Regions from separate parts of the Streptomyces sp. NPDC047974 genome, predicted to be linked through region 3. Evidence: riboswitches for the same ligand, from Rfam matches in the RefSeq annotation. Region 3 holds a riboswitch; each other region holds the start of a gene.
What was found. A riboswitch is a leader RNA that binds a small molecule or an ion and turns the genes downstream of it on or off. The one in region 3 is predicted to bind S-adenosylmethionine.
Positions count from the first base shown of each region.

Region 1: linked by a shared signal. The riboswitch ahead of thrC (threonine synthase) and the one ahead of AB0E19_RS23560 (IclR family transcriptional regulator) in region 3 are both predicted to bind S-adenosylmethionine.
Region 2: linked by a shared signal. The riboswitch ahead of AB0E19_RS06285 (aminotransferase class V-fold PLP-dependent enzyme) and the one ahead of AB0E19_RS23560 (IclR family transcriptional regulator) in region 3 are both predicted to bind S-adenosylmethionine.

Region 1 is NZ_JBEZNU010000014.1:85,389-91,158, reverse strand. It holds gene AB0E19_RS20960 (hypothetical protein) at 1-419, opposite strand, end outside; gene AB0E19_RS20955 (glucosyl-3-phosphoglycerate synthase) at 458-1,399, opposite strand; SAM riboswitch class I at 1,521-1,663, shown strand; gene thrC (threonine synthase) at 1,681-2,991, shown strand; gene AB0E19_RS20945 (MoaD/ThiS family protein) at 3,024-3,302, shown strand; gene AB0E19_RS20940 (cold-shock protein) at 3,717-3,920, shown strand; gene groL (chaperonin GroEL) at 4,245-5,770, shown strand, end outside.
Region 2 is NZ_JBEZNU010000003.1:119,267-125,036, forward strand. It holds gene AB0E19_RS06275 (cytochrome bc complex cytochrome b subunit) at 1-896, shown strand, start outside; gene trpD (anthranilate phosphoribosyltransferase) at 1,027-2,091, shown strand; SAM riboswitch class IV at 2,178-2,294, shown strand; gene AB0E19_RS06285 (aminotransferase class V-fold PLP-dependent enzyme) at 2,509-3,903, shown strand; gene AB0E19_RS06290 (glycerate kinase) at 3,914-5,065, opposite strand; gene AB0E19_RS06295 (SLC13 family permease) at 5,062-5,770, opposite strand, start outside.
Region 3 is NZ_JBEZNU010000017.1:26,356-32,125, forward strand. It holds gene AB0E19_RS23535 (aldo/keto reductase) at 1-26, shown strand, start outside; gene AB0E19_RS23540 (AraC family transcriptional regulator) at 236-1,060, opposite strand; gene merB (organomercurial lyase) at 1,153-1,860, shown strand; gene AB0E19_RS23550 (MBL fold metallo-hydrolase) at 1,885-2,871, opposite strand; gene AB0E19_RS23555 (hypothetical protein) at 2,868-3,116, opposite strand; gene AB0E19_RS23560 (IclR family transcriptional regulator) at 3,229-3,951, opposite strand; SAM riboswitch class I at 4,146-4,287, opposite strand; gene AB0E19_RS23565 (SMI1/KNR4 family protein) at 4,514-4,993, opposite strand; gene AB0E19_RS23570 (SpvB/TcaC N-terminal domain-containing protein) at 4,993-5,770, opposite strand, start outside.

The DNA of each region.
Region 1 (5,770 bases), on a different contig from region 3:
CGCTTCAGCCGCGCCCCGCTCGGGCCCCGGTGCGTGCCGTCGTTGCCGCCCCAGAAGAGGCGGGCGTACGCCACCTCGGCGCCCTCGGGGAGCCGGACCCGGCCGGTGCTGGAGCCGTACGCGTCACCGGTGCCGGCGGTGTCGAGGCGCCGCATCACGAAGGCGTCGTCGTCGTCCGCGCCCTCGCCCCTCGTGGCGGTCGCGCAGCGGGCCGCCAGGTCGGCGGGGGTCTGCGGACAGCCCATGACGGTGTTGCCGATGGTGGTGAAGTCCCCGTACAGGGACTCCTGGTACCGCTCGCCGAAGGGCTCGACGACGTCGGCGGCGGCGGGCCCGGCCGTCGTCAGCGAGAGCGCGCCCGCGGCGAGGGAGCCCGCCGCGAGCACGCGGAGGAGCGGGCGCGATGATCTGAAGTACATAAAAGGGCAATGTAGGCAAAACACATCATCTGCGGATGTTACGCCACGCGGCGCTGCGCGTACTCCGCGATCTCGACCATCGGCGGGCGCTCCTCCGTGTCCACCGCGTACGTGCGCGGCTCGAAGCCGTGCTCGCCCCGCTCGAACTGGGTGAGCACGGGGCGTACGAGATGGCCCCGGGAGAGCCGCAGCTGCGCCGTGCGGTAGATCGCCGCCGCCATCCGGCCCAGCGCCTGCCCGTCCTGGTGCCGGTGCTTGCGGACCCCGACGTCCACCTGCGCGAGGGCGTCCAGGCCCACCGTGTGCAGCGCGTCGACGAGGAGGCCCAGCTCCACTCCGTAACCGACGGGGAAGGGGAGCCGTTCGAGCAGCGAGCGCCGGGCCGCGTACTCGCCGCCCAGCGGCTGCACGAAGCCGGCGAGGCGCGGCCAGTGCAGGTTGAGCAGCGGGCGCGCCACCAGTTCCGTCACGCGGCCGCCCTGACCAGGGGTGTCACCGAACGGGCGGTCGTACATGGCCTTGACGAGATCGACGTCCTGGTCGGTGAGGAGCGGGCCCACGATCCCCGTGACGAAGTCCGCCGAGAAGTCCCGCAGGTCCGCGTCGACGAAGCACACGACGTCCCCGCCGGTCACCATGAGTGAGCGCCACAGGACCTCGCCCTTGCCCGGGACCGCCGGTATGCGGGGCAGGATGTCGTCGCGGGCGACGACCCGCGCGCCGGCCGCCGCCGCGACCTCGGCGGTGCGGTCGGTGGAGCCCGAGTCGATCACCACCAGCTCGTCGACGAGCGGCACCGCCTCGGTCATCAGCTCGCGCCGGATCACGCTGACGATGTCCCCGACCGTCGCCTCCTCGTTCAGCGCGGGCAGCACCACGCTGACCGTCGTCCCCCGCTTGGCGGCGAGCACCCGCTCCAGGGGGCGGTCGGACACGGACCAGGACCGCCGGGTCAGCCAGCGCTCCACTTCTTCCAGCAACGTGATCTCCATCTCGCGGATCGGACGACCGTCTCCACCTTCGAAGCCTTCGGTTACAGTCTTGAACAACGCGGAGGCCCGATGCATGTCGGGGTCCCGCCCGCGTCTCACAATCGAATACCGCTCATCCAGAGGGGCAGAGGGATACGGCCCGTTGAAGCCCCGGCAACCCTCCAGTCGGTTTGTCTTGCACCAGCGAGGCCCCCGGCTAGGGAAGGTGCCAAATCCGTCTCATGGCGAAATGCGTCATGAGGAAGATGAGGAGAAAGGGCCTCCCCTCCATGGCTGTACAGACCTCCGCACCCGCTGCCGCCGCCGCTGACACCACCGGCACCACCGTCGATCTCGGTCCCGCGTCCGGGCTTTCCTGTCGCGAATGCGGCGAGATCTTCGCCCTCGGCCCGATCTTCGCCTGCGAGCTCTGCTTCGGCCCCCTCGAAGTCGCCTACGAACTGCCCCTCGGCGACCCGGAGGAGCTGCGGAAGCGGATCGAGGCCGGCCCCGCGAACATCTGGCGGTACGCGCCCCTGCTGCCCGTCCCGGCCGACGTCGCCGAGAAGCCGAACCTGAACCCCGGCTGGACCCCGCTCGTCAAGGCCGACAACCTCGCCCGCGAGCTCGGCGTCGCCCCCGGCAAGCTCTTCGTCAAGGACGACTCCGGCAACCCGACCCACTCCTTCAAGGACCGGGTCGTCGCCCAAGCCATCGAGGCCGCCCGCGCCTTCGGCTTCACCACCCTCTCCTGCTCCTCCACCGGCAACCTCGCCGGCGCCGTCGGTGCCGCCGCCGCCCGCGCCGGCTTCCGCTCCTGCGTCTTCATCCCGCACGACCTGGAGCAGGGCAAGGTCGTCATGGCCGGCGTGTACGGCGGTGACCTCGTCGCCATCGAGGGCAACTACGACGACGTCAACCGCTTCTGCTCGGAACTCATCGGCGACCCGCTCGGCGAGGGCTGGGGCTTCGTGAACGTCAACCTCCGCCCGTACTACGGCGAGGGCTCGAAGACGCTGGCGTACGAGATCTGCGAGCAGCTCGGCTGGGTCATCCCCGACCAGCTGGTCATCCCGATCGCCTCCGGCTCCCAGCTCACCAAGATCGACAAGGGGCTCCAGGAGCTCATCAAGCTGGGCCTCGTCGAGGACAAGCCGTACAAGATCTTCGGCGCCCAGGCCGAGGGCTGCTCCCCGGTGTCGGCGGCCTTCAAGGCCGGCCACGACGTCGTGCGGCCCCAGAAGCCCAACACCATCGCCAAGTCCCTGGCGATCGGCAACCCGGCCGACGGCCCGTACGTCCTCGACATCGCCCGCCGCACCGGCGGCGCGGTGGAGGACGTGAACGACGAGCAGGTCGTGGACGCGATCAAGCTGCTCGCCCGGACCGAGGGCATCTTCGCCGAGACGGCCGGCGGCGTGACCGTCGGCGTGGCGCGCAAGCTCGTCGGGGCCGGCGTCATCGACCCGAACCTCACCACCGTCGTCCTCAACACCGGTGACGGGCTCAAGACCCTGGACGCCGTTGCCGACAGTTCTCAGGCGACCGCCACCATCCGCCCGAGCCTGGACGCGTTCCGCGACGCGGGCCTGGCCCACTGACACCCGCCGACACCCGTACGGAGAGCATCGACATGGCCGTGAACGTCCGCATCCCCACCATCCTCCGCACCTACACCGGCGGCCAGGCCGAGGTCCCCGCCGAGGGGGGCACCCTCGCCGAGGTCATCGCCGACCTGGAGAAGAACCACACGGGCATCGCCGCCCGCGTCCTGGACGACCAGGGCAAGCTGCGCCGCTTCGTGAACGTCTACGTGAACGACGACGACGTCCGCTTCGAGCAGGGCCTGGAGACCGCCACGCCGGACGGCGCGGGCGTCTCGATCATCCCGGCCGTCGCCGGCGGCTGCTGATCCTTACCTGTTGGTAGCTTTCGCTACAGAATTGCCCCTTCCGCGCGAGAAAGCGGAGGGGGCAATTCTGCATGGTTGAGCGCGATAGAGTTGGGGAAGCCCCCTCCGCCGCTCATGCCAGGCGCATATGAGAGCGGCCGCGGACCTGACGAGAACGGGCCAAGAAGCGGCCGAAAAGCATAGGCACTCTGCCCCTTATGCCGCTTTCGCCCGGCCCGAGTTGCCCGGCAATTCATGGATTTCTCCCCGATTCCCCTTTCCGCGCCTTCCAGAATTCCCAGTGGATTGCCCTGTTGCAGAGGGCAGTTGGACAGATACATTCAGCCGCGGTCGACGCGTTCCGGCGCAGGTTCTGACCCGGGTCCGTGAAGTGCGGATCCGCGCAAGGGCCAGTAAGTAATAGGGGAGTTAGGCATGGCTCAGGGCACCGTCAAGTGGTTCAACGCGGAGAAGGGCTACGGCTTCATCGCGGTCGACGGTGGTGCGGATGTTTTCGTCCACTACAGCGCCATCCAGATGGATGGGTACCGCGCCCTCGAAGAGGGTCAGCGAGTCGAGTTCGAGATCTCGCAGGGTCAGAAGGGTCCGCAGGCGGACATGGTCAAGGTGACCGCCTGAGGCACGGAGCGATCGGCCACCGACGTCTCGTCGTCGAGGGGCCCACAGCCTGAGGGCTGTGGGCCCCTCGCGCGTTCCCGGACGCCTCGCGCGCGCGGATGGCGTGGAGGTGCCCGATCCACGAGAGTCGCTTGCACTCGCATGGGTCGAGTGCTAATCATTGGCGTTAGCACTCGGAAGGTGAGAGTGCTACGAGGACTGGGCACGACGAGGCCGCCGACCCGGGTGGGGCAAGGAACCACACGGTGCGCGGAGGCCGTCCGTCGCGGGCGTCGGCGCGGTCCTGGAGCGTTATCCACCCCATGTCCGGGAGGACCACTTCACATGGCCAAGATCATCGCGTTCGACGAGGAGGCCCGGCGCGGTCTCGAGCGCGGCATGAACCAGCTCGCTGACGCCGTCAAGGTCACCCTCGGCCCCAAGGGCCGCAACGTCGTCCTCGAGAAGAAGTGGGGCGCCCCCACGATCACCAACGATGGTGTCTCCATCGCCAAGGAGATCGAGCTCGAGGACCCGTACGAGAAGATCGGCGCCGAGCTGGTCAAGGAAGTCGCCAAGAAGACGGACGACGTCGCCGGCGACGGTACGACCACCGCCACCGTCCTCGCCCAGGCGCTCGTCCGCGAGGGCCTCCGCAACGTCGCCGCCGGTGCCAACCCGATGGCCCTCAAGCGCGGCATCGAGAAGGCCGTCGAGGCCGTCTCCGGCGCCCTGCTCGACCAGGCGAAGGAGGTCGAGACGAAGGAGCAGATCGCCTCCACCGCCTCCATCTCCGCCGCCGACACCCAGATCGGCGAGCTCATCGCCGAGGCGATGGACAAGGTCGGCAAGGAAGGCGTCATCACGGTCGAGGAGTCCCAGACCTTCGGTCTGGAGCTGGAGCTCACCGAGGGCATGCGCTTCGACAAGGGCTACATCTCGGCGTACTTCGCGACCGACATGGAGCGCATGGAGGCTTCCCTGGAGGACCCCTACCTCCTCATCGTCAACTCCAAGATCTCCTCGGTGAAGGACCTCCTCCCGCTCCTGGAGAAGGTCATGCAGTCGGGCAAGCCGCTGCTGATCATCGCCGAGGACGTCGAGGGCGAGGCCCTGTCGACCCTGGTCGTCAACAAGATCCGCGGCACCTTCCGCTCCGTCGCGGTCAAGGCCCCGGGCTTCGGCGACCGCCGCAAGGCCATGCTCCAGGACATCGCCATCCTCACCGGCGGCACGGTCATCTCCGAGGAGGTCGGCCTCAAGCTGGAGTCGGCCGGTCTCGACCTCCTGGGCCGCGCCCGCAAGGTCGTCATCACCAAGGACGAGACCACCATCGTCGACGGTGCCGGTGACAGCGAGCAGGTCGCGGGCCGCGTGAACCAGATCCGCGCCGAGATCGAGAACAGCGACTCCGACTACGACCGCGAGAAGCTCCAGGAGCGCCTCGCGAAGCTCGCCGGCGGCGTGGCGGTCATCAAGGCCGGTGCCGCGACCGAGGTCGAGCTCAAGGAGCGCAAGCACCGCATCGAGGACGCCGTGCGCAACGCCAAGGCGGCCGTCGAGGAGGGCATCGTCGCCGGCGGCGGCGTGGCCCTGCTCCAGGCCTCCAGCGTCTTCGAGAAGCTGGAGCTGGACGGCGACGAGGCCACCGGTGCCGCGATCGTCAAGCTCGCCCTGGAGGCCCCGATCAAGCAGATCGCGGTCAACGCGGGTCTTGAGGGCGGCGTCGTGGTCGAGAAGGTGCGCAACCTGACCCCGGGCCACGGCCTCAACGCCGCGACCGGCGAGTACGTCGACCTGGTCGCCGAGGGCATCATCGACCCGGCGAAGGTGACGCGCTCCGCGCTGCAGAACGCCGCGTCGATCGCCGC
Region 2 (5,770 bases), on a different contig from region 3:
GCCCCGGCCGGACGAACAAGAACGTCGTCGGCATGCCGCTGCTCCCCGTGTACATGGCGAAGGCCGGAGGCTTCTTCTTCCTGGTCTTCGGCGTCATCGCGGTGATCGCCGCGGTCGCCTCGATCAACCCGATCTGGGCGCTCGGCCCGTACCGCCCGGACCAGGTGTCCACCGGCGCCCAGCCCGACTGGTACATGGGCTTCGCCGAGGGTCTGATCCGTGTCATGCCGGGCTGGGAGATCAACCTGTGGGGCCACACGCTGGTCCTCGGTGTGATGATCCCGCTGGCGATCTTCCCGGCGGTCCTCGCGGCCATCGCGGTCTACCCGTTCATCGAGTCCTGGATCACGGGTGACAAGCGCGAGCACCACATCGCGCAGCGCCCGCGCAACGCTCCGACGCGCACCGCCTTCGGTGTCGCCTGGATCACCGCGTACATGATCATGCTCGTCGGTGGTGGAAACGACCTCTGGGCGACCCACTTCCACCTGTCGATCAACTCGATCACCTGGTTCGTGCGGATCTTCTTCTTCGTCGGCCCGGTCATCGCGTTCATCGTCACCAAGCGGATCTGCCTCGGCCTCCAGCGCCGGGACAAGGACAAGGTGCTGCACGGTCGCGAGTCCGGCATCATCAAGCGCCTGCCGCACGGTGAGTTCGTCGAGGTCCACGAGCCGCTCAGCCAGGGCGAGCTGTACAAGCTCACCGCGCACGAGCAGTACGAGCCCGCCGCGCTGCCGCCGGCCGTCGACGAGAACGGCGTCCAGCGGAAGATCGGCGCGATGGAGAAGCTCCGGGTCAAGCTGAACAAGGGCTACTACGGCGACGACAACCAGGTCGCCAAGCCCACCCTTGAGGAGTACAAGGAGATCCAGAGCGGCCACGGCCACCACTGAGACCCTCCTGACCTCCTGATGTAGGTCGCCACGGCGAGAGCCCCGTCCATTCGATGGACGGGGCTCTTTGCCGTTCCCGCGGATCGATAGGCTGGACCCCGTATCCGACGCACGATCATCAGGAGCTGCCATGAGCGCTGTGACCCCCGCTGGAGGACCTACCACGGCGGGCCGCTCCTGGCCCGTCCTCCTGAACGGCCTCCTGGAGGGGAAGAACCTCTCCGCCGACGACACCGCCTGGGCGATGGACCTGATCATGAGCGGCGAGGCGACCGACGCCCAGATCGCCGGCTTCATGGTGGCGCTGCGGGCCAAGGGCGAGACCGTCGAGGAGATCAGCGGGCTGGTCCGGACGATGTACGCGCACGCCAACACCATCGAGGTGCCCGGACCGGCCGTCGACATCGTCGGCACCGGCGGCGACGGCGCCAAGACCGTCAACATCTCCACGATGGCCTCGATCGTCGTCGCCGGCACCGGCACGAAGGTCGTCAAGCACGGCAACCGCGCCGCCTCCTCCGCCTCCGGCTCCTCCGACGTCCTGGAGAAGCTCGGCATCAACCTCGGCCTCACCCCGGCGCGGGTCGCCGAGGTCGCCGAGGAGGCCGGCATCACCATCTGCTTCGCGGTGAAGTTCCACCCCTCCCTCCGGCACGTCGCCGCCGCCCGCGGCCAGCTCGGCATCCGCACCACCTTCAACGTGCTCGGCCCGCTCACCAACCCGGCCCGGGTGCGCGCCCAGGCCGTCGGCGTCGCCGACCCGCGGATGGCGCCGATCGTCGCCGGGGTCTTCGCCGAGCGCGGCAACTCGGCCCTGGTGTTCCGCGGCGACGACGGCCTGGACGAGCTGACCATCACCGGCACCTCCCGGGTGTGGGTGGTCCGGGACGGCGCCGTCCGCGAGGAGGTCTTCGACCCGAAGGACGTCGGCATCGACTACGCGCCCCTGGAGGCGCTGCGCGGCGCCGACGCCTCCTTCAACGCCGATGTGGCCCGCCGCCTCCTGGCCGGCGAGACCGGACCCGTACGGGACGCGGTGCTGCTCAACGCGGCGGCGGCGCTCACCGCCCTGGAGCCCGGCGAGGGCACCCTCGCGGACCAGCTGCGGGCCGGGATGGCGCGGGCCGCCGAGTCGATCGACTCCGGGGCCGCCCGCGCGGCCCTGGACCGCTGGATCGCCGCCAGCAACGCCTGAGCCGCCCGCCGCGGTCCGCGCGACACCCGTTCCGGAATGCGGACGGGGTTGCGCGGACCGCGAGCGGTGGCATACGTTCGGCGACAGGTCATGAGTGACAGCCCTCAAGCCCCGGCTGGCTGTCCGGCAACCCTCCGTCCGTGGCGGGGTGCCCCGGGTGAAGACCAGGCCGTGGACAGCAAGGTCCTCGGCAAGCGCGGACCCCTGCGCCATCCCTGGGGTCCTGGTCCTCGAGGGAGCGGTCTCGTGAGCAAGCGAATGCGTTAGGGCCTCCGGCCCCTTCCTCCCACCTCCGTGCGGCCACCCGTTCTCTTCCCGTGCCGCGCGTCGAGGTCAACACCCGTACGCGGTACGCCCCTTGGCGTCGCCCTGCGGGTCCTTCACGCCACTCGCCTCGTCCCGCCGGGAGATTCCGCCATGTCCGCACGCCCGAACACCGCCGTCGAGACCGCCTCCGCCGCCGACGCCGACGCCTGCTGCACCGGGCCGCTGCCCGTGCTCGGCCGGGACGTCACCGTCCCGCTCGTCACCGGCGGCGAGGTGACCTACGCGGCCCTCGACTACGCGGCCAGCGCCCCCGCCCTCCAGCGCGTCTGGGACGACGTCGCCGCCTACGCCCCGTACTACGGCAGCGTGCACCGGGGCGCCGGCTACCTCTCCCAGCTCTCCACCGACCTCTTCGAGCAGAGCCGCGCCACCGTCGCCGCCTTCCTCGACTGCCGCGACGGCGACCAGGTCGTCTTCACCCGCTCCACCACCGACTCGCTCAACCTGCTCGCCCAGGTGGTCCCCGCCGACTGCCAGGTCTTCGTCTTCGAGACCGAGCACCACGCCTCCCTGCTGCCCTGGCGCGACGCCCAGGTGACGTACCTCAACGCCCCGCGCACCCCCGCCCAGGCCGTCGAGACGCTGGAGCGGGCCCTCGCCGACCGTGACCCCTACGGCCCGGCCCTGGTCTGCGTCACCGGCGCCTCCAACGTGACCGGCGAGCTGTGGCCGGTGCGCGAACTCGCCGCCGCCGCCCACGCGCACGGCGCCCGGATCGTCCTCGACGCCGCCCAGCTCGCCCCCCACCACCCGGTCTCCGTGAAGGACCTGGACGTCGACTGGGTCGCCTTCTCCGGACACAAGCTGTACGCGCCCTTCGGCTCCGGCGTCCTCGCGGGCCGCGCCGACTGGCTCCAGGCCGCCGAGCCGTACCTGGCCGGCGGCGGCGCCTCCCGCACGGTGGCCCGCCGGGCCGACGGCGGCGTGGACGTCGAGTGGCACACCACCGCCGCCCGCCACGAGGCCGGCTCCCCGAACGTCATCGGCGTCTACTCCATCGCCTCCGCCTGCAAGGCGCTCACCGAGGCCGGCTTCGACACCCTCGTCGCCCGCGAGCAGCACCTCATCGACACCGTCCGCGCCGGGCTCGCCGAGGTCCCCGAGGTCCGCGTCCTCTCCCTCTTCGGCGACGATGCCCCGCGCGTCGGCGTCATCTCCTTCGTGGTCGAGGGCTGGAACAGCTCCCACTTCGCCGCCGCCCTCTCCGCCGAGTACGGCATCGGCGTCCGCGACGGCCTGTTCTGCGCCCACCCGCTGGTCCGCACCCTCCTCGGCTCCGACCCGCAGGACGTCGGCGAGTGCGGCGCCCCCGAGCCGGCCGCCCCCGGCGAGCGGTCCCTCAACGCCATCCGCGTCAGCTTCGGCGCCGGTACGCCGGACGAGCACGTCGAGCGCTTCGTCGGCGCCGTGAAGGAGCTCGTCCGCGACGGCGCCCAGTGGAAGTACCGCACGGAGGACGGCCGCTGCGTGCCCGACCGCGGCTGACACCGGCCGCTCAGGCGGCCAGCCTCGTCCCCAACAGGACCATGCGCAGGGTGCGTTCGGCCGCGTCCGCCAGGAACTCGGCGCCCCGGTCGAGCGCCTCGGGCAGTGCCACGGGCGCGGGCAGGATCGAGCCGTAGGCGTCGACCCCCACCGCCCGCACCTCGTGGACGCCCCGGCCGAGCGTCCCGGCCAGCGCGAGCACCGGCACCCCGTGGGCCCTGGCCCGGCGGGCCACCTCCGCCGGGACCTTGCCCCGCACGGTCTGACCGTCCAGGGCGCCCTCCGCGGTGATCACCAGGTCGGCGCGGGCCAGCCGGGCGTCCAGGTCGACGTGGTCGAGCAGCACCTCGAAGCGGGGGAGCAGCCGGGCGCCGAGCGCGGCGAGTCCCGCGCCGAGCCCGCCGGAGGCACCGGACCCCGGAGCCGTCCCGATCCCGGCGGGCGCGCCCAGGTCCCGTACGAGCAGGGCGGCCCAGCGGTCCAGGGCCGCCGCCAGCTCCTCGACCCGCTCCGGGTCCGCGCCCTTCTGCGGGCCGAAGACCCGGGCCACGCCCCGCTCGCCGGTGAGCACGTTGTAGGGATTGCAGGCCACGAGCAGCTCGGTGGCCGCGAGCCGCGGATCGAGCCCGGCCGGGTCGATCCGGGCGAGACGTGTCAACGCGCCACCCCCCAGGGGGAGTTCGGCTCCCTCGGCGTCCAGGAGTCGGGCGCCGAGGGCCTGGAGCGCACCCGCTCCGCCGTCCGAGGTGCCGGAGTCGCCGCAGCCGACCAGGACGCGGCGGACCCCGGCGTCGAGCGCGGCCCGGATCAGCTCCCCCACCCCGTAGGTGGTGGTGGCGCCCGGGTCGCGCCGGTCGGCCGGCACCAGGGAGAGGCCCGCGACGGCCGCCATCTCGACCACCGCGGAGGAGTGGTCGAGGAGCGCGAAGTGGGTCCTCACCGGGTGGCCGAGGGGGCCCGTCGCGACCCGGGGCAGCAGCCTGCCCCCGGTCGCGGCGGCCAGCGCCCGGGCCGTCCCCTCCCCGCCGTCGACCAGCGGGATCAGGTCGACGACGGCGTCCGGGCGGACCCGGCGCAGCCCTTCGGCGATGGCCTCGGCGGCCTCGGGCGCGGACAGGGACTCCTTGAAACCGCTGGGGGCGACGGCGATGTGCAGGCTCACGGCTGGGACTCCAGGAGGACGGGCACGCCGAGCGGCGGCCAGACGACGAGGGCGAAGAACAGCACCAGGGCGGCGCTGAGCGGGGCGAGTACGGCGGAGAGCCGCAGCAGGTCGCGGGGGGTGAAGGTGGGGACGCCGTCCGGTGGTTCGGCGAAGAGGGCGACGGGTTTCGCGGAGGCGGGCAGCGTCTGGCAGAACCCGGCGGCGGCGGTGGAGGCGAGCGCGGCGGCCACCGGGTTGACCCCGGCGCCCACCGCCGCGGCCACCACCAGCGGCACCAGGACCGAGGAGCGGGCCGAGCGGGACTGGAGCACCAGATGGGCGGCGGTGCTCACGGCCACGACGGCGCCGAGGAAGGCCCACGGGGGCAGCCCGGCCGGCATCCCGCCGACCAACCACCCGGCCGCGCCGGAGTCGACGAGGGCCACGCCCATCGCGGTGGTCGCCGCCATGAAGAGCAGCATCGGCCAGGGCACCGCCTTCAGTCCGTCCTTCATCCGGACGGTGCCGAGCGCGGGGGTGGAGGCGACAATCGCGCCGATCAGCGCGACCACGGCCGGCGAGACCCCGTGCAGCGGCTCGGCGCACCACAGCGCCACCACGGTGCAGAGCAGCAGCAGACAGCGCTGCTCGGGCGCGGTGAGCGGCCCCGACACCGGGGTGGGGGAGTGCTCCTGGAGGGCGGCGACGGTGATCCGTACGGGC
Region 3 (5,770 bases):
AGGGAGACCCCACGACCTCCGCCTGAAGCCCGGACGTCGCGCCCTCCCGCCTGCCCGAGAACGCCGACACGCCGGGCAGCACGGCATGGTGTCCGAGGAGGGCGGCAGCGCCATCCAGATCGATCGTTCCGGGACGCGGGAAGGCGCCGTCGGCGAGGGCACACCGCCTCTGCCGACGACACTCGGCTGGGACCCTGGCGGGTGTCGTGAGTCGAGGGCGGCAGCACCGAGGGCGTCACGCTGCGCGGTAGGCGGCGGGGGTGACGCCGTAGGTGCGGGTGAACCAGCGGGTGAGGTGGGCCTGGTCGGCGAAGCCGGTCTCGACGGCCGTTGTCGCCGGTGCCATGCCCTCGGCCAGGAGTGCGCGGGCTCGGCGCAGCCGTAGATCACGTTGGTAGTCGCTGGGGGCGAAGCCGTACACCGCGCGGAAGCCCCGGTACAACGTGAAGCGGCTGCATCCGGCCGCCCGCGCCAGGTCGTCGGCGGAGAGGTTCTCGGCGAACCGCTGCCGCAGCAGACGCCGGGCCCGCTCCATGGCTGCCAGGTCCAGCCGGCCCGGGCGCTCCGGCAGCGGTGCCGGCCTCGTCGACGCGTGACGGCTCAGCGCCAGCACGGCGGCGGTGAGGCGTTCCTCGACGACGAGGCGGGGTGCCTTCCCGGTGACCGCGGTGTGGAGGCGGGCGACGGCTCGGGCCAGGGCCGGGTCGTCCACGACCGGGGTGGCGAAGAGCGGCAGCCCGGATGTGCCGGGCGTCGCGTCGGCGAGCACCTCCCGGACGTGGTCCTCGCCGAGGTGCAGCATCCGGTAGCGGTAGCCGTCGTGGACGGCCGACCGCCCGTCGTGGGGGTCGTCCGGATTGAACGCCATGACCAGCCCGGCCGCGCTGACGTGCCGCCCTCCCCGGCACACGAAGGACTGCGCACCGTGATCGGTCACTCCGAACGAGTACGTGTCGTGGGCGTGCATCGGATACGCGTACCGCTCGAAGCGGGCGTCCAGGGCTTCCAGCGCGAGCCCGGGAACCCGCCAGTAGGCGGCGCGCTCCCCGGAAGACGTCATGCCCCCATTGTCCCGCACGAGCGTTCAAGCCCCTGCCCGTGCCCAGGGCGCACGCTGGACCCATCGCCTCCATCAGCGAAGGAACCACAGGAATGACCGAGAACGCCTCGACAGTACCGATGAGCCTCGACGGGACGGAGAGGGTCCGCCTGGCCGTCTACCACGGCTTCGCACGCACAGGCCGGGCTCCGAGCGTCCCGGAGACCGCCGCACTCACCGCGCTCGCTCCCGACCGCGTGCGCCAGGAACTGCGCACCCTCCACACGCGCCACGATCTGGTCCTGGATCCGAAGGACGGCGACCGCGTCGTGATGGCCCACCCGTTCGCCTCCGTGCCGCTCGGCTTCTCCGTCATGGGCGCGCACACCCTGTGGTGGGGCGGGTGCGCCTGGGACTCGTTCGCCCTGCCCCACCTGCTGAAGGACGAACCCGACGTACTGGTCGCGACCCGCTGCCCGGCCTGCGACACCCCGCACGCCTGGGTGGTCGGCCGAGAGGCACCCCCGAAGGGCGACCAGGTGGCCCACTTCCTCACCCCGATGAACCGGGCCTGGGACGACGTCGTGCGCACCTGCGGCAACCAGCGCCTGTTCTGCTCCACCGACTGCGTCGACACCTGGCTGCACAGGACGGGGCACGAGCGCGGCTACGTCATGGACCTGCCCACGCTGTGGCGCTTCGCCGGCGACTGGTACACCGGACGCCTGGACGCGGGCTACGTCCGCCGTGACCCCGCCGCCGCGGCCTCCTACTTCGCCGAGGTCGGCCTGCACGGCTCCTTCTGGGGCCTGCCCGACTGAGAAGGGATCCCTCCCGCCCCGCGCTCAGCGCGGCCCCGTGCCCGGCCAAGCCCGCGGGTACGGCACACGGAGCGTCTCGGCCGCCACGGGAGCGTGGTCGGCGGCGGCGCGGAGGCGGCCGTCGCGCAGGACGACGGCACGGCTGCCGAGCATGGTGGTGACCAGTTCGGCGGCGAGGTCCTCGGGGGTCACGTCCAGGAGGCGGGCGGCGTCGGTCAGCCAGGCACGGGCGTGGAGGTACGGCTCGACCTCGTCGGCCGGAATCCCGTCGCGGATCATCAGGGCGAAGGCGAAGATCCGCCGTGCGCCGTACCAGACCGCTCCGGCCGGGTCGTCGACGAGCCGCTGGGCACGGCGCAGGGCGGCGGCGAACGCGGCTGCGGGGTCGGTGGGGATCGGGCCGTGGGAGGGGAGTATCAGGCGCGGATCGAGGTCGGCCATCCGCTTGAGCGAGGCCAGTGCGGTGTCGGCCGCGTCGGGGCCGTCGAGGGCGAGGTTGACCCAGCCGACGTCGTAGTCCGACAGTGCGTCACCGACCACGAGCAGCCTCTCCTCCGGCTGCCACAACGCCAGGTGGCCCGGCGTGTGGCCGGGGGTGCGGACGACTTCCCAGTCGGCATCGCCCAGCCGTAGGAGCCGGCCGTCCTCGAGCGGGACGTCCACGGTGTACGGGGCGACCGGCTGGTCCAGGTACTCGGCGGCGCAGCAGCCCGGGTCCCGGCGGGAGATCGGCTCGGCCTCCGGGGTGCCCGCGGCGATGGCGGCGCCCCCGGCTTGGAGGAGGGCGTTGCCCCCGACGTGGTCGGAGTGCCAGTGGGTGTTGACGACCAGGTCGATGGTCCCGGCGTTCGCCCGGGCCCAGGCGGCTGTCTCGTCGGCGTGGCCGACGAAGCCGCTGTCGACGAGGGCCGGTTGCCGTCCGGGCAGCAGGAGGGTGTTGGCGTCGGGGAAGGGCCGCTGCCACCACGTCAGCCACGACGGCAGGACGGGAGGGGCCGGTCGGGGGCTCACCGGGCGGTCCTGGCGACGCGGATCAGGGTCTGCCGGCCGTCGGCGACGAGCTTGCGGGAGCCGTCGGCCTGCACGCCGTAGACATCCAGCCGGCAGACGGTCAGGGGGCGTCCGGGCTTGAGGACGGTGCCGATGTGGGTGATCCGTGCACCGAGGTGGGACGTCGGGTCCTGCAGGACGAAGCTGTCCTGGACGCGCTTTCGCGCGGCGGGACTCGCCTGTTCCTGCCGCATGCGGTCTTCCACGTACGTCCTCTCCTTCGGGTGCGTGCTGCGGCGCGAACGGTGTGGCCGAGGAGCCGGGCGGTGGCTCGGGCGGGCGGGGGAGAGCCAGGGCCGCCACGTCGTGCTGGCGGGGTCAGGGGTGCGAGACGGCTTCGGTGAGGCGGTCGGCCGCGTCGACGGCGGCCTGCGCGAGCCGGACACCGGGGTTTCGGGTGAGGCGCTGGATCGGGCCGCTGATCGTGACGGCGGCGACGACACGCTGGGACGAGTCGCGGACCGGTGCCGAGACGGAGGCCATGCCGGGTTCGCGTTCTCCGATCGACTGGGCCCAGCCCCGGCGCCGTACGCCACTGAGGGCGGCGGCCGTGAAGCGGGCACCCTGCAGACCTTCGTAGAAGCGCTCGGGTTCCTCCCAGGCCAGCAGGATCTGGGCGGCGGAGCCGACCTTCATGGGAAGCGCGGACCCCACCGGCACGATGTCGCGCAGGCCGGCGGTCCGCTCGGCGGTGGCGACGCAGACGCGCATCTCGCCCTGGCGCCGGTAGAGCTGCGTGCTCTCGCCGGTGGTGTCCCGGAGGGAGGTGAGGACCGGGCCGGCGGCGGCCAGCAGGCAGTCCTCGCCCGCGGCGGCCGAGAGCTCGCCGAGCCGAGGGCCGAGGACGAAGCGGCCCTGCAGGTCCCTGCCGACCAGACGGTGGCGCTCGAGTGCGAGGGCGAGTCGGTGGGCCGTGGGCCGTGACAAGCCGGTGGAGGCGACCAGCCCGGCAAGAGTGGCCGGGCCCGACGCCAGTGCGTCGAGGATCACCGCTGCCTTGTCGAGGACGCCCACACCACTGGAAATGACCGAAATGCTCATGAAAGGGGGTACTCCAGTCTCGATCTGCGAGCCATGGCTCGCAGAGACCTCGCCCGGGGGAGAGAGGGCAGGAATGATCAGCGGGAAAGAGCCGAGGCGGTCGGCTGGAATGCCGCGACGATCACGAGACGGGTACGCGGAAAGCCCGGGCGGGACAGGGCCGGGGTGAAAGGCAGCACAGAGAGCACCGTGTCTCCTCATCTTTTCCCGCGCCACGTTGGCGCGGGCCGGAGTTGGCACTGATCCCGACGACGCGCGGCGATCATGGAACGCCGAGTCGACCGGGGAGTTGCCGGGGCTTCGTAGGGCCGGTCCCTCCACCCCTCTGGATGATTCGCGAGAAACCATACAAGACTTCGGGTGCTACCGGGCAACGGCGTCCCGCGCGGGAGGGCGCCGGATCAGGCAGGCCCCGGGAAGCGCAGTACTTGTCGTCCCAGGGTTGCCGGCCCACGCCGTCACCGAGTGTCCGGGCCTGCCCGGTGGCGCAGGCCCGGGGCATGCCGATCACCTGGGTCCGGCCGGGCGCCGGCCGGGAGCCGTCCGGTGCTCGCCCCCGCGCCTACTCGCGGGTCTGCTCCAGTCGTTGGAGGAACTCGGCGAACGACCTCGCCACCCGCCGCGGCACACGGTCCTCGTCGATGTACGCCACGGCGGGTTCGCCGTACGGTCCGCACTCGGAGTAGTCCAGCATCACCGTGTCGTGGCCGGCCGAAGGGGTGTCGCAGATCACCACTCCGATGTCCGGGTATCCCCATTCCTCGATCTGGTAGGCGCTTCCCCCTCCGGACCGGGCGTCGATCCCCCGGGCTCCGCCGATTCCACGGATGCCGCTGATCTCGAAGTGGTCTTCGGCCCACGACGTGCGGAACGGCGTCGGGTAGCAGCGGCGCCGCGGGGTGCCGCCGTTGCGGAGGAGGAGCGTCTCGACGTAGCTGTCCGGCAGCCGTACCCCCAGGTCCTCCTCGGCTCGACGGACCATCTCCTTGTCGAGCCGAGGGCCTGTGTAGTAGTCGCTGTCGTCGAACAGCTCCTCCGTCATCAGAATCCTCCGGTGTGGCCCGTCTCGGCGTGGATGTCCCGGTCGACGAGCTGCATGAGCCCGCTGTCCTGGTGATGATGCCAGGTCCAGCCTTCCGGGGTCCCCCGTAGCCCTGACGCCTTGTTGGCCAGCGCGAAGTCCTTCTTCCTGTCTCCCGTGAGCTGGATCCGGACGTCCGCGACCTGCGGGTGGCGCCAGGCGGAGAAGTCGGGGAATCCCTGCGTGTCGAACGGGACGCCGGTGACCGGGTGGACGCCGCCGGCGAGCTTGCCGTTCCTCACCTGCGGTATGCCGCCGTTCGCGCAGTTGCACGTCGACGGGTGTTGCGGCACGGCTCCGCCGCAGTTGTGGACGAGGACCGGGGTCCCACCCGTCAGCACGTAGTACGTGTGCAGGTCCGCGACCGTGACGTTGTGCACCCGCTGCCGCGGCGCCGTCCGCTCCTCCACCGCCACGACCGCGACGGACGCGCCCTTGTCGGTGCGCAGCCCCATCCCCGGACGCAGGTCCTCGGCGTCGAGCCAGCCGCGGAGCGACTCGATCCAGAACGGGTGGTTGTCGGTGGCGGTGACGGCGGCCGTCCGCTCGCCGGCGGGGCCGTCGGTGTCGACGGTGATCTTCACGAGGTGCTTCTCGCCTTCGCCGGAGATCAGGGCGGTGACGGGTTTGGCCTCCGTCGTGTTCGTCTCGGGGTCCGTGGCCAGAACCAGGTCGCCGGGTTCCAGCTCTTCGATCGGCTTGCCGGAGCCGTCCGCCATCACGACCTCGGTGCCGGGC